2 regions of the Planococcus plakortidis genome follow, and region 1 is predicted to be linked to the other one. Evidence: a T-box and tRNA genes for the amino acid it is inferred to sense, from the RefSeq annotation. Region 1 holds a T-box; the other holds one or more tRNA genes.
What was found. The T-box of region 1 lies ahead of tyrS (tyrosine--tRNA ligase). A T-box ahead of a tRNA ligase gene usually reads a tRNA of that ligase, here a tRNA-Tyr.
Positions count from the first base shown of each region.

Region 2: it has a tRNA-Tyr gene. The T-box ahead of tyrS (tyrosine--tRNA ligase) is inferred to sense a tRNA for this amino acid. The anticodon was not compared.

Region 1 is NZ_CP016539.2:3,088,008-3,094,947, forward strand. It holds gene ribD (bifunctional diaminohydroxyphosphoribosylaminopyrimidine deaminase/5-amino-6-(5-phosphoribosylamino)uracil reductase RibD) at 1-397, opposite strand, end outside; gene BBI15_RS15350 (GTP cyclohydrolase II) at 390-1,145, opposite strand; gene BBI15_RS15355 (helix-turn-helix domain-containing protein) at 1,457-1,996, shown strand; T-box leader at 2,109-2,350, shown strand; gene tyrS (tyrosine--tRNA ligase) at 2,430-3,644, shown strand; gene aldA (aldehyde dehydrogenase) at 3,698-5,140, opposite strand; gene BBI15_RS15370 (Type 1 glutamine amidotransferase-like domain-containing protein) at 5,250-5,939, opposite strand; gene BBI15_RS15375 (NUDIX hydrolase) at 5,957-6,373, opposite strand; gene BBI15_RS15380 (hypothetical protein) at 6,363-6,605, opposite strand; gene BBI15_RS15385 (ArsR/SmtB family transcription factor) at 6,763-6,940, shown strand, end outside.
Region 2 is NZ_CP016539.2:161,422-168,361, reverse strand. It holds gene BBI15_RS00895 (substrate-binding domain-containing protein) at 64-657, opposite strand; gene BBI15_RS16595 (LysR family transcriptional regulator) at 667-945, opposite strand; gene BBI15_RS00890 (citrate synthase/methylcitrate synthase) at 1,048-2,127, shown strand; tRNA gene BBI15_RS00885 (tRNA-Ala) at 2,190-2,262, opposite strand; tRNA gene BBI15_RS00880 (tRNA-Lys) at 2,287-2,359, opposite strand; tRNA gene BBI15_RS00875 (tRNA-Gln) at 2,372-2,446, opposite strand; tRNA gene BBI15_RS00870 (tRNA-Tyr) at 2,463-2,546, opposite strand; tRNA gene BBI15_RS00865 (tRNA-Val) at 2,577-2,652, opposite strand; tRNA gene BBI15_RS00860 (tRNA-Glu) at 2,658-2,732, opposite strand; tRNA gene BBI15_RS00855 (tRNA-Thr) at 2,790-2,862, opposite strand; rRNA gene rrf (5S ribosomal RNA) at 2,906-3,021, opposite strand; rRNA gene BBI15_RS00845 (23S ribosomal RNA) at 3,088-6,020, opposite strand; rRNA gene BBI15_RS00840 (16S ribosomal RNA) at 6,207-6,940, opposite strand, start outside.

The DNA of each region.
Region 1 (6,940 bases):
AGGCCTTTTCCGATTCGACCCCGGACACGACTTCGATTCCCGCAGCTTCCAGTATCTTCACGCCATTTCCAGAAACGAGGGGATTCGGGTCCAGCGTGCCGATGACGACTTTTTTCAGCCCCGCTTTCACGATGGCTTCCGCGCAAGGACCTGTTTTTCCGTGATGCGAGCAAGGCTCGAGCGTCACATAGATGGTTGCGCCTTGTGCTTTTTTCCCCGCCATTTGGAGGGCATGGATCTCAGCATGCGCTTCCCCTGCCTTCATGTGCGCCCCGATGCCTACAATCTGGTTGTCGTTGACGATGACCGCGCCCACTAATGGATTCGGGTCGGTTTGCCCTTTCATCGCCTGTGCATTTTGAATCGCCAAGTTCATGTAAAATTCATCGTTAAACATTCGGGCAAGCCACCTCTTCCTCTAGATGGCCGGAGCGCCTCACTTTTGTCTGGAGATAGCTTTCGTTGAACTCGGAATGATCTCCCCATAAAGCCTGTCTGCCCGATAACTGCAAACCCGCATTTTGCATGGCTTCCAGTTTTTTCGGGTTGTTGGTCAGAAGTGTCACCGGCTTGGAACGCAATGCACGCAATACCGCAATCGCATCATCGTAGTTTCTCGTATCGTCTTCAAACCCGAGCGTTTCATTCGCATCGACGGTATCGTAGCCATTTTCCTGAAGCAGGTAAGCCATCGCCTTGCTGAACAGCCCAATGCCTCTTCCTTCATGGTTCGCGAGATAGAACAACGCGCCTGTCCCGTGTTCGACGATCATTTTCATCGACTCTTTCAATTGATAGCCACAATCGCAGCGCTTGCTGCCGAAAATATCGCCTGTATGGCAAATAGAATGCATCCGGATCAAGGCCTCTTCATCATTAGCGAAATCACCATACGCCAATACACTCGATTGTTGCAGTTCCGCCAAATTAGAGGAAGATAATTTTTCGATCACTTTTTGGTAATCCGTGGCCACTTCGTCGCAGCCCAGCCAACAGTACCATTGGAAGGTCACCGTTTCCCCGTATAAATTGACCGGAAGCTGAATCGGGCCGACCAGATAGATCGCCCCTTGTTCTTTTTGGATCAATTGAATTTTGCCTTCTAGAGCCGACAGCATCTTGGAATCGAATTTTACTTGCGCCATTCACACGCACCTCTTTTTAGGAAATTTTTAAAAACCGTTTTTCACTTGCTAATGTAAATAATGCCATCATTCAGCGGGTTTCTCCAAGAAGAAAGCATCAGCCACTGGAAATAATGCGATATCCATCGCTCGCGGTTTGTTTCTTATGGAGATTTAATATTCTTATGAGAAAACACTTAACCAAAAATAAATAGTTTCCTGAAAGGAATAATTGTTATCTATAAAATAACTTCAGTAAACTAGAATGTCAATGATTTATTTGTTAATATATAAATAAGTTTCTTAAAAGAAAACAAATGGGGGTCATCCACTTGGAAATCGGGGCAAAGATTCGTGCCATTCGGAACCGCAAGAAAATCACCATCGCTCAAATGTGCGAAGGCACCGGCCTGTCAAAAGGGTTCATCAGCAACATCGAGAACAATAATACATCTCCTTCCATTACGACACTCAATACGATCGCCGCTTTCTTGAAGGTCCCCCTTTCGTATTTGCTGTTGGAAAAGCAGCAGCATATGCGCGTCGTCCGCAAAGGGGAGAGGAGAAATTCTTCATACAATCACTTGAAAATCGAACATTTGGCTTCAAAGGGTGGTTTGCGGACGATGATCATCGAGATTCCCCCAGGCGCCTCGATCGGCGAGCCGCATGCCCATGAAGGTGAAGAATCCCACCTCGTGCTGCAGGGGAAAATTTTCGCCGAACAAGGGGAAGATTCATTCGTCGTCGAAGAAGGCGACTCGTTCAGCTGGAATGCCAGTGTCCCGCATTTCGTGAAAAACATTGGGGAAGATAAGGCCATCATCTATATCTCGATTTATTCCGATACGGAATTGATGGATATCCTGTAATCTCTTTGGCCATCCATCCGGCCATTTCGCGATTGACTTCTTTTTTATTCCCGTTATAATGAAACACAATATCTGCATAACGAAGATTTGCCAAGGCAGGTCGAATATAAGAAGAAAAGCGATGATAAGAACGAGTACCCGTGACTGAAGCATACAGAAAGCAGCCGGTTGATGAGAGGCGCATGCGGTGTCCGGGGAAATACCTCTTTGAGCTGTGTACCGAACCTTCAGTAGGCTACACCGGAGTTGCATCCGTCATCCATGCAGGAGTATCGCTTCGGCCGTACTTTCCAAGGGAAGCTGTGCGAGCAGCTTCCGAACTAAGGTGGTAACACGCATATCCGCGTCCTTTAGGGTTTTTCCCTAAGGGCGCTTTTTTGTATTCTGATCGTTTTTGCGATATGGACGATTTCAAAGACAAGGAGATGTTAGCATGCGACTCACCCCAGCCGAACAATTGAAAATCATTGAAAGAGGAGCCGCCGAAATCATCGAGGAAGGCGAATTGCTCCAAAAGCTTGAACACTCATACAATGAACAGCGCCCCCTGACGATCAAGCTCGGGCTCGACCCGTCCGCCCCTGATATTCATCTTGGCCACGCGGTAGTGCTGCGCAAAATCAAGCAATTGCAGGACCTCGGCCACCAGGCGGTCATTTTGATCGGCGACTTCACCGGGCGCATCGGCGATCCTTCCGGCAAGGCGAAAGGGCGGACCGCACTCAGTGACGAGGAGGTCCGGAAAAACGCGGAAACATACTGTGAACAGATTTTCAAAGTGCTCGACGAAACGAAAACGACGGTACGTTTCAATAGCGGATGGCTGTCGAAATTGAATTTCGAGGAAGTCTTGAAACTCGCTGCCAGCACGTCGGTCGCACGCATGCTTGAACGCGACGATTTCCAGAACCGCTACCAAAACCAGTCGCCGATCGGCCTTCATGAGTTTTTCTACCCGCTCATGCAAGCCTACGATTCCGTTGAACTGAAAGCGGACATCGAAATCGGCGGCACCGACCAGACTTTCAATATTTTGATGGGCCGCACGCTGCAAAAGCATATGGGACAGGAAAAGCAAGTCGCCATTTTCATGCCGCTGATCGAAGGGCTCGACGGCGTGGAGAAGATGAGCAAAAGCCTCGGCAATTACATCGGCGTCAGCGAAGCGCCTGAAGTCATGTTCAAAAAAGTGATGGAAATCCCCGATCCCCTGGTCTTCAAATACTTCGAACTCGCGACAGACGAAGACCCCTTGTCCGTCGAATCCATCCTCGACCGCTTGGAAGCAGGAGAGAATCCGCGCAATATTAAATTGGAGCTGGCGGAAATCATCACGAGGCTCTACCACGGCGAAGAAGCGATGAAACAAGCACGCCTCTATTTCGAGACCGCTTTCCAAAAGCGCGAAATCCCGGAAAACATCCCTTCGCTATTGGTGGAAATCGGCAAGGAACGCATCGGGGAGATCATCCCGCAGTTCGTCGCGTCCGGTTTCGTGCGCAGTAAAAGCGAATTCGTCCGGCTTATCGGCCAAAATGGGGTATCATTCAATGGCGAGAAGTTGACGCAAGAAGAACTCGATACGGTCGTCTACAACGGTGACGTCCTGCAGATCGGCAAAAAGCGCTTCGTGCGCTTTGAAAAATAACCATATAAAGAGGCGAAGAAACGGATACCGTTCTGCGCCTTTGGTGATTCAATCTATTTTTTGTATTGCATGTAAACGACTTGAGTCGCGAGGAAGTCTTCCATGCCGTGCTTGCCATCCGCCCCGCCGAGGCCGGATTGGCGCATGCCGGCGTGATAGCCTTGCACCGCCTCGAAGTTTTCGCGGTTGACGTAAGTTTCGCCGAACTTCATCTCATTGACGACGCGCATCGCTTCGTTCAAATCGTCGGTATAGACAGAAGACGATAAGCCGTAGACGGTATCATTGGCCATGTCGATCGCTTCCTCCAAGGTGCTGTAAGTGGTCATCGGCAGCACCGGCCCGAAAATCTCTTCTCGCATGATGTCGGAATCATGCGAGACATTCGTCAAGATGGTCGGTTTATAGAAGAAGCCGGCGTCAAAGCTAGGCCGCTCACCGCCAGTCGCAAGATTCGCCCCTTGTGCGACAGCCTCTTTCACCATGCCCTCGACCGTTTCCAAACGGTCCTGGCTGATCAATGGCCCCATGTCCGCGTCTTTATCTTCTCTTGGGTTGCCAAGCTTGGTCGCTTCAAACGCTTCGACGAGTTTTTGGGTGAATTCCTCTGCCACGCTTTCGTGGACATAAAGGCGCTCGGCATTCGTACACGCCTGTCCGCCGTTTGCGAGCCTCGACATGGTGATGGCTTTTGCGGCCAGGTCCAGATCGGCGTTCTGTGTGACGATGGCCGGCGCTTTGCCGCCCAGTTCCAGATTGACCTTGGTGATGTTTTTCGCTGCCGCCTCCATCACTTTCGTTCCAGCCGGCAAGCTCCCGGTCATGGTGACCATCTGGACTTTTTTGTGCGAAGCCAGCGCATTGCCGATTTCAGAGCCAGTTCCGGTTACGACATTATAGACGCCTGCCGGGATTTCCTCCATCGCGTCGACGATTTTCGTGAATTCCATGGCGGTATTCGGTGTCTGTTGGCTCGGTTTGATGACAATCGTGCAGCCTGTGACAAGCGCTGTCGCGACTTTTCTCGCCAAGATGAATACCGGGAAGTTCCACGGAATGATACCCGCCACGACGCCGATCGGCTTTTTATAGACAAGGATGTTTTCATTCGGCCGGTCGCTAGGCACGATCTCCCCTTCGATCCGTCTTGCCCATTCGGACATATAATGGAAGTAATCAATCGCGAGGTCGACTTCGCCGCTCGCGAGTTCATAGTCTTTCCCTTGTTCTTCCTGCAATAGGTCGATGAACTTATCGCGGTTCTCGGCGATCTTATCCCCCAGTTTGCGGACGATTTTCCCGCGTTCGATATTCGGCGTCAATTCCCATGCCTGCTGTGCCTGATGCGCCGCTTCAACTGCCTTATCCACGTCTTGTTCCGTGCCTTTTGGAATTTTGGAAATCACTTGTTCCGTTGCCGGATTGATAATGTCGATCCATTCATCTCCAGTGGAAATGATGTATTCACCGTTCACGTACATTTGATGAGTTTGCAAAAGATCTCCTCCTAATTTTCAAATTAGTAGGTTTTTCCCTTCCCAGTTACCGGTAAACTTGGCCTTCTGCACTAACATGCTTAGACAAGACCGAAACCCACACGAAAGGTCATTCTTTTCCCAGAAAGCGCGTCTCCAGTTCCTGTTCAGATCCCCGGGCAACCCGGTAAGCCTTGGCATGGGGGCGTGAGCTGACTGCGCCATGCAAGTCCTGTCCGATAAAATGAAGCGCTGCGCCGTCATCCGCGGCGAGCCCCGGCTTGATCAGCCCTTCTGTAAGCAAGCGCTGAAACGCAGGACGCCGGTTTGCTTCCCCGTCGTAATGCGGGCAATTGCTGCCGGGCAGAAAGCCTAAGCAAGCCAGCGCATGGAGATCCTCACCATAAGAATCGGTGACACCTTGTTCGAACCAGCAAATCGACCCTGCACTGATGCCGGCCAGGATGATTCCCTGGTTCCAGGCTTTTTCGATGATCCGGTCCAAGCCCCACTCCTTCCACAGTACAAGCAGGTTTTTCGTGTTGCCCCCGCCGACATACAGGATGTCCTGCGACAAGACCAACTCTTCCAGTGCTTGTGCAGGCGGCTTGAATAACGACAGATGCGTAGGCTCGCAATCTTGCTGTTTGAAGAAATCGTAGAAACGGCCGATATAGCTATCTGCATCCCCACTCGCCGTTGGGATAAAGCAGATTTTCGGCGTTTCTTTCTGTGATTGTCCCAATATGTATAAATCGAGCAGTGGATTGTCCGGCTCCATCGAGAAGCCGCCTCCGCCCAGTGCGATAATCTGTTTCATCGGGTTTCCTCCTGCAATTACTTTTTGTGTATCTGTTGCTCTTCAAGCAAACGCTGCAATTTCATCGCAACTTCTCGCGGCTTCACATCGACATCTTGCAACTCTTTTAGTTCGACCCATACCGGTTCGTACGTTCCACTATGCCGGTCCGGGTCAGTATACTCTTCTCCCAGACCACTTCCGAATATGCCGCCGATCCTTTTCGCTGTAAAATAATACTGATCGCCTTGATAGGCTATTTTTGCGAAAAGCCTTTGGATTTCCACTTGCACACCCAGTTCCTCGAATGCTTCCCTTTTCGCTGCAGCTTTTGGTGTTTCATGTTGTTGCATGCCACCGCCCGGAAAAACATAATACACAGAACCGTCGCGTACGCGTTTGATCAATGCCACCTTATTTTCTTCGATAAGTACGACCGCTCCTCTATTCCCCATACAGCTCTTTATCTTTCTGATTGCTTAAACGGATATAATACGGAAACAGCACGATAAGCAACAGCCCGATCGTTCCGCTCACATACCCAAGCCCCATCAAAAATCCGCCATTATTAAACGATACGTACTGCCTCGCATCACAAGATGGACAGTTCTTGCCGTCTTTTGATACGCCCAGTTTCCAGATATCTTTCACTTTCCACTCGGTTCCGCAATTTGCACAATATGCCATTATTGACCACTCCTTACTGCTAATTACGCTTTTATTCGTATAAAGTTTCAAATGATCAAAGTAAGTTAACCGAGCACCTGCTCTTTACAGATCCTGAGTCATTCCATTACACTCTACCTATTCAACAAAACACTTGAATAGATAAGGAGTGACCTGAATGGAAGCACGGGAATTCAAAGATTTCGCCTACGGGCATTTCACGAAAATCAGCAAAGCCTTATCGAGCCCAAGGCGTTTCGAGCTGCTCGATTATTTGGCGCAAGGGCCGAAGACGGTCGAACGCCTGGCGAACGAGACGCATATGTCGGTGGCGAATACATCACAACATCTGCAAG
Region 2 (6,940 bases), 340 kb from region 1:
CCCTCCTTATCTGCAGTATACCAGCAAATCCGCTATTCTCTCTATATAGTGCCGCTTCGTTCCTTACTGGAAATACACCGATCGGACACGCCTTAGGAAATCTTCCTCAAGCTCGCCCCTGTTACGCGACAAAAAATATGTCGCAACGCTGGGCAACGGGAACATATCGAAGTGGACTTCCATCAAGCGCCCTTCGATCAACTCACGTCGCACCATCGACCTCGGCAAAAATGAAACCCCGAGCCCTTCCTGGATGAACCGTTTCGCAATATGGGCCTGCGTTACCGTCATTGTGCGCATGCCAGGAAGCTGTACGCGCAATTTCACCAGCAGTTCTTCCCAAAAAACGGGATGATGATGCGTAAAGATAAAATGCCGCTCCAATATGTCTTCCGCTGAAACGAGCGGCCCCCGCTCATCATCATAAGCATCCCTTTGCACAATGAGCAGCAAAGGATCTTCATAGACCACTTCATGGTGGATCACTCGGCTTACCGGCAGCAAAGCGGAAATGCCCGCAGATACTTCTCCGCTTTCCACCAAGTCCTCAATCGCTTTCGATTCTTCCACGCGAATCACCAGCTCAAGGTCCGGATGCGCTTTCGTAAACGAATTCAGGATATACGGCAGCACTGTCTCCGCCATCAACGGGGAGATTGCGATGGTTCATTGTCGCCGGTAGCCTTGGGCAAATGAGTGGAGCTCATCCACTGTCGAATCGAACTTCTTTACCAATGTGCCTGCCTGGTATTTAAAATGGTGCCCTTCCTCGGTCAACACCACACGGTTCTTGACGCGATCAAACAAGCGAATCCCTAAATACTCTTCCAATTGCCGAATATGCACCGTCACGCTTGGTTGTGACAACATTAAGCGCTCGGAGGTTTTACGGAAATTCAAGGTTTCCGCCGCATCGGCAAAAGTCCGCAGCCATTGCATTTCCATATTCATCTTCCTTCAATTAGTTTTTTTAATTATTTTAATTATAAATATTTAATTTTCATAATTAAAGAAGCAATTTATACTATGGAAAAAGGAGGAATTCACATGTTTCAAAAAGGCCTCAAAGGCATTGTCGCCGTTCAAACATCCATTTCATCAGTCGAAGGGGAGAAAGGCGAACTCCGTTACCGCGGGATATTAGTCAGTGAAGTAATCGAAGGCAAAAGTTTCGAACAAGCCGCTTACTTCCTATGGCATGGCCACTATGCTTCCAAGGAAGAACTCGCAAGTTTGACTGAACGATTAAACGCCTATCGGCAGTTGTCGGATTACCTCATGGCCATCGCCCGTACCCTGCCTAAAGAGACTTCATTAATGGATGGGATTCGCACACTCATCTCGGCATACCAGCATGCCGAATTCAAAGAATTGGCGATTCAACAACAAGCCATTGCACTGACTGCTGCCCTTCCGGTAATGACTGCTCTTCTATACAGGCTGAACACCGGACAGGAATTCGTCGCGCCAAGAAGCGACCTTGGCCATACCGCAAACTATCTATGGATGATCAATGGGCAAGTACCGACACATGCACAAACTGAAGCTCTGGAAACCTACTTGAACTTAACGATGGAACATGGCATGAATGCATCCACTTTCGCCAGCCGCGTCACCATTTCCACCGAATCCGATTTAAGCGCTGCCATTGTTTCCGCTCTTGGCACCATGAAAGGCCCCTTGCATGGTGGCGCCCCATCCGGTGTGCTTGAATTGCTTGATGAAATACAATCTCCTGAAAAGATAAAACCTGTGGTGGAGCGAAAACTCGCGCGAGGCGAAAAAATCATGGGGTTTGGCCACCGCGTATACCGGACAGAAGATCCACGCTCTATTTTGCTCCGTGAGAAGTGTCGGCAGTTGCAACAAGATGGTCCCTGGCTGAATCTTGCAGTCATAGCGGAAAATGAAATCACCCAGTTATTGAATGAACGAAAACCGGGCCGGGCCCTTCACACAAATGTAGAATTCTATGCAGCCGCTATCATGCGCTCTATCCAAATGCCGCCCGAACTATTCACGCCCACCTTCAGCATCGCACGTATCGTTGGCTGGACTGCCCATGCCATTGAGCAACAGCAAGATAACGTAATTTTCCGGCCGCAATCCGAATATATCGGAAACTAAAAAAACCCCGTATCCAATTGAATGGATACGGGGTTTTTACACATGGATTGCACATGGAACAATGGAGCCTAGGGGGCTCGAACCCCTGACCTCGACGCTGCCAGCGTCGCGCTCTCCCAGCTGAGCTAAGGCCCCGCGCGAAAAATGCGCAAAGATAAATGAGCCATGAAGGATTCGAACCTTCGACCCTCTGATTAAAAGTCAGATGCTCTACCAACTGAGCTAATGGCTCAAAATAAAAAAATGGCTGGGGTACCTGGATTCGAACCAGGGCATGACGGGATCAAAACCCGTTGCCTTACCGCTTGGCTATACCCCAAAACAAGATAAAAAACTGGTGGTGGGGGGCAGATTCGAACTGCCGAACCCGAAGGAGCGGATTTACAGTCCGCCGCGTTTAGCCACTTCGCTACCCCACCTTTATTCGATTAACATCCGAAATGGACACATGGTGGAGGATGACGGGATCGAACCGCCGACCCTCTGCTTGTAAGGCAGATGCTCTCCCAGCTGAGCTAATCCTCCATGAATGGTGACCCCTACGGGATTCGAACCCGTGTTACCGCCGTGAAAGGGCGGTGTCTTAACCGCTTGACCAAGGGGCCGTACAAAAAATTATAAAGAAAATAGTTTCCGATGTAAAGAAACTTTAAAGAATCAAAAGCTTCCAACCGGGCTCGAACCGGTGACCTCTTCCTTACCATGGAAGCACTCTACCTACTGAGCTATGGAAGCAAGGTAAAAGGAAATCTCGGTACAAAGTAAAAAAAAGAAAATTGCCCAGCGACGTCCTACTCTCACAGGGGGAGACCCCCAACTACCATCGGCGCAAAAGAGCTTAACTTCCGTGTTCGGGATGGGAACGGGTGTGGCCTCTTTGCCATCATCACTGGACTTTTTTGAGCTTGTTCGCTCAAAACTGGATAAATCGACATTGGGGGAAACGTGCGTTTCAGTTGGTTGGTTAAGTCCTCGATCGATTAGTATTCGTCAGCTGCACGTGTCGCCACGCTTCCACCCCGAACCTATCTACCTCATCGTCTTTGAGGGATCTTACTTGCTTGCGCAATGGGAAATCTCATCTTGAGGGGGGCTTCGTGCTTAGATGCTTTCAGCACTTATCCCGGCCACACATAGCTACCCAGCGATGCTCTTGGCAGAACAACTGGTACACCAGCGGTGTGTCCATCCCGGTCCTCTCGTACTAAGGACAGCTCCTCTCAAATTTCCTGCGCCCGCGACGGATAGGGACCGAACTGTCTCACGACGTTCTGAACCCAGCTCGCGTACCGCTTTAATGGGCGAACAGCCCAACCCTTGGGACCGACTACAGCCCCAGGATGCGATGAGCCGACATCGAGGTGCCAAACCTCCCCGTCGATGTGGACTCTTGGGGGAGATAAGCCTGTTATCCCCGGGGTAGCTTTTATCCGTTGAGCGATGGCCCTTCCATGCGGAACCACCGGATCACTAAGTCCGTCTTTCGACCCTGCTCGACCTGTCCGTCTCGCAGTCAAGCTCCCTTGTGCCTTTACACTCTGCGAATGATTTCCAACCATTCTGAGGGAACCTTTGAGCGCCTCCGTTACTCTTTAGGAGGCGACCGCCCCAGTCAAACTGCCCGCCTGACACTGTCTCCCAAGCCGCTTAGGCTTGTGGGTTAGAAGTTCAATACAACCAGGGTAGTATCCCACCGACGCCTCCCCCGAAGCTGGCGCTCCGGGTTCTCTGGCTCCTACCTATCCTGTACAAGTTGCACCAAAATTCAATATCAGGCTACAGTAAAGCTCCACGGGGTCTTTCCGTCCTGTCGCGGGTAACCTGCATCTTCACAGGTACTATAATTTCACCGAGTCTCTCGTTGAGACAGTGCCCAGATCGTTACGCCTTTCGTGCGGGTCGGAACTTACCCGACAAGGAATTTCGCTACCTTAGGACCGTTATAGTTACGGCCGCCGTTTACTGGGGCTTCGGTTCGCACCTTCGCTTGCGCTAAGCACTCCCCTTAACCTTCCAGCACCGGGCAGGCGTCAGCCCCTATACGTCACCTTACGGTTTTGCAGAGACCTGTGTTTTTGCTAAACAGTCGCCTGGGCCTATTCACTGCGGCTCTCTCGGGCTATTCACCCTACCAGAGCACCCCTTCTCCCGAAGTTACGGGGTCATTTTGCCGAGTTCCTTAACGAGAGTTCACTCGCTCACCTTAGAATTCTCTTCTCGCCTACCTGTGTCGGTTTGCGGTACGGGCACCTCCCGCCTCGCTAGAGGCTTTTCTTGGCAGTGTGAAATCAGGGACTCTGAGGTCAAACCTCTTGCCATCACTGCTTGATGTATACAGAAACGGGATTTGCCTCGTTTCTCATCTCACAACTTGGACGTGCACAACCAACGGCACGCTCACCCTATCCTTCTGCGTCCCCCCATTACTCAAACGGCGGGGAGGTGGTACAGGAATATCAACCTGTTGTCCATCGTCTACGCCTATCGGCCTCGACTTAGGTCCCGACTAACCCTGAGCGGACGAGCCTTCCTCAGGAAACCTTAGGCATTCGGTGGACGGGATTCTCACCCGTCTTTCGTTACTCATACCGGCATTCTCACTTCTAAGCGCTCCACCAGTCCTTCCGGTCTGACTTCACCGCCCTTAGAACGCTCTCCTACCACGGACATCTCAGATGTCCATCCACAGCTTCGGTAATCCGTTTAGCCCCGGTACATTTTCGGCGCAGTGTCACTCGACCAGTGAGCTATTACGCACTCTTTAAATGATGGCTGCTTCTAAGCCAACATCCTGGTTGTCTAAGCAACGCCACATCCTTTTCCACTTAACGGATATTTGGGGACCTTAGCTGGTGGTCTGGGCTGTTTCCCTCTTGACTACGGATCTTATCACTCGCAGTCTGACTCCCAAGCATAAATCACTGGCATTCGGAGTTTGTCTGAATTCGGTAACCCGGGATGGGCCCCTAGTCCAAACAGTGCTCTACCTCCAGGATTCTCTATCTTGAGGCTAGCCCTAAAGCTATTTCGGAGAGAACCAGCTATCTCCAGGTTCGATTGGAATTTCTCCGCTACCCACACCTCATCCCCGCACTTTTCAACGTGCGTGGGTTCGGGCCTCCAGTAAGTGTTACCTTACCTTCACCCTGGACATGGGTAGATCACCTGGTTTCGGGTCTACAACTGCATACTCATTCGCCCTGTTCAGACTCGCTTTCGCTGCGGCTCCGGCTTCTCACCTTAACCTTGCATGCAATCGTAACTCGCCGGTTCATTCTACAAAAGGCACGCTATCACCCATTAACGGGCTCTAACTACTTGTAGGCACACGGTTTCAGGATCTCTTTCACTCCCCTTCCGGGGTGCTTTTCACCTTTCCCTCACGGTACTGGTTCACTATCGGTCACTAGGGAGTATTTAGCCTTGGGAGATGGTCCTCCCGGATTCCGACGGAATTTCACGTGTTCCGCCGTACTCAGGATCCACTCTGGAGGGAATGCACTTTCAGCTACGGGGCTCTTACCCTGTCTCGCGGACCGTTCCAGGTCGCTTCGCCTAATCCATTCCTTTGTAACTCCGTATAGAGTGTCCTACAACCCCAGAAGGCAAGCCTTCTGGTTTGGGCTGTTCCCGTTTCGCTCGCCGCTACTTGGGGAATCGCATTTGCTTTCTCTTCCTTCAGGTACTTAGATGTTTCAGTTCCCTGAGTCTGCCTTCTCATGTGCTATGAATTCACACATGGATACTGCTCCATTACGAACAGTGGGTTTCCCCATTCGGAAATCCCCGGATCACAGCTCACTTACAGCTCCCCGAGGCATATCGGTGTTAGTGCCGTCCTTCTTCGGCTCCTAGTGCCAAGGCATCCACCGTGCGCCCTTATTAACTTAACCACTGAAGGTCAAACAATAAGTCGATCGCTTGAGGCGATCACGCTACTTGATGCTTGTTTCTTAATCAATGTCGATCTATCCAGTTTTCAAAGAACAAGTCTGAAAGCCAATCCTTGCGGAGTGAACCTTCAAAACTGAACGCAAAACGTCAACCCGAACGAAGTTCGGTTCCGATATTATCCTTAGAAAGGAGGTGATCCAGCCGCACCTTCCGATACGGCTACCTTGTTACGACTTCACCCCAATCATCTGTCCCACCTTCGGCGGCTGGCTCCCATAAGGGTTACCCCACCGACTTCGGGTGTTACAAACTCTCGTGGTGTGACGGGCGGTGTGTACAAGGCCCGGGAACGTATTCACCGCGGCATGCTGATCCGCGATTACTAGCGATTCCGGCTTCATGCAGGCGAGTTGCAGCCTGCAATCCGAACTGAGAACGGTTTTCTGGGATTGGCTCCCCCTCGCGGGTTTGCGACCCTTTGTACCGTCCATTGTAGCACGTGTGTAGCCCAGGTCATAAGGGGCATGATGATTTGACGTCATCCCCACCTTCCTCCGGTTTGTCACCGGCAGTCACCTTAGAGTGCCCAACTGAATGCTGGCAACTAAGATCAAGGGTTGCGCTCGTTGCGGGACTTAACCCAACATCTCACGACACGAGCTGACGACAACCATGCACCACCTGTCACCGCTGTCCCCGAAGGGAAAGCCTTGTCTCCAAGGCGGTCAGCGGGATGTCAAGACCTGGTAAGGTTCTTCGCGTTGCTTCGAATTAAACCACATGCTCCACCGCTTGTGCGGGCCCCCGTCAATTCCTTTGAGTTTCAGCCTTGCGGCCGTACTCCCCAGGCGGAGTGCTTAATGCGTTAGCTGCAGCACTAAGGGGCGGAAACCCCCTAACACTTAGCACTCATCGTTTA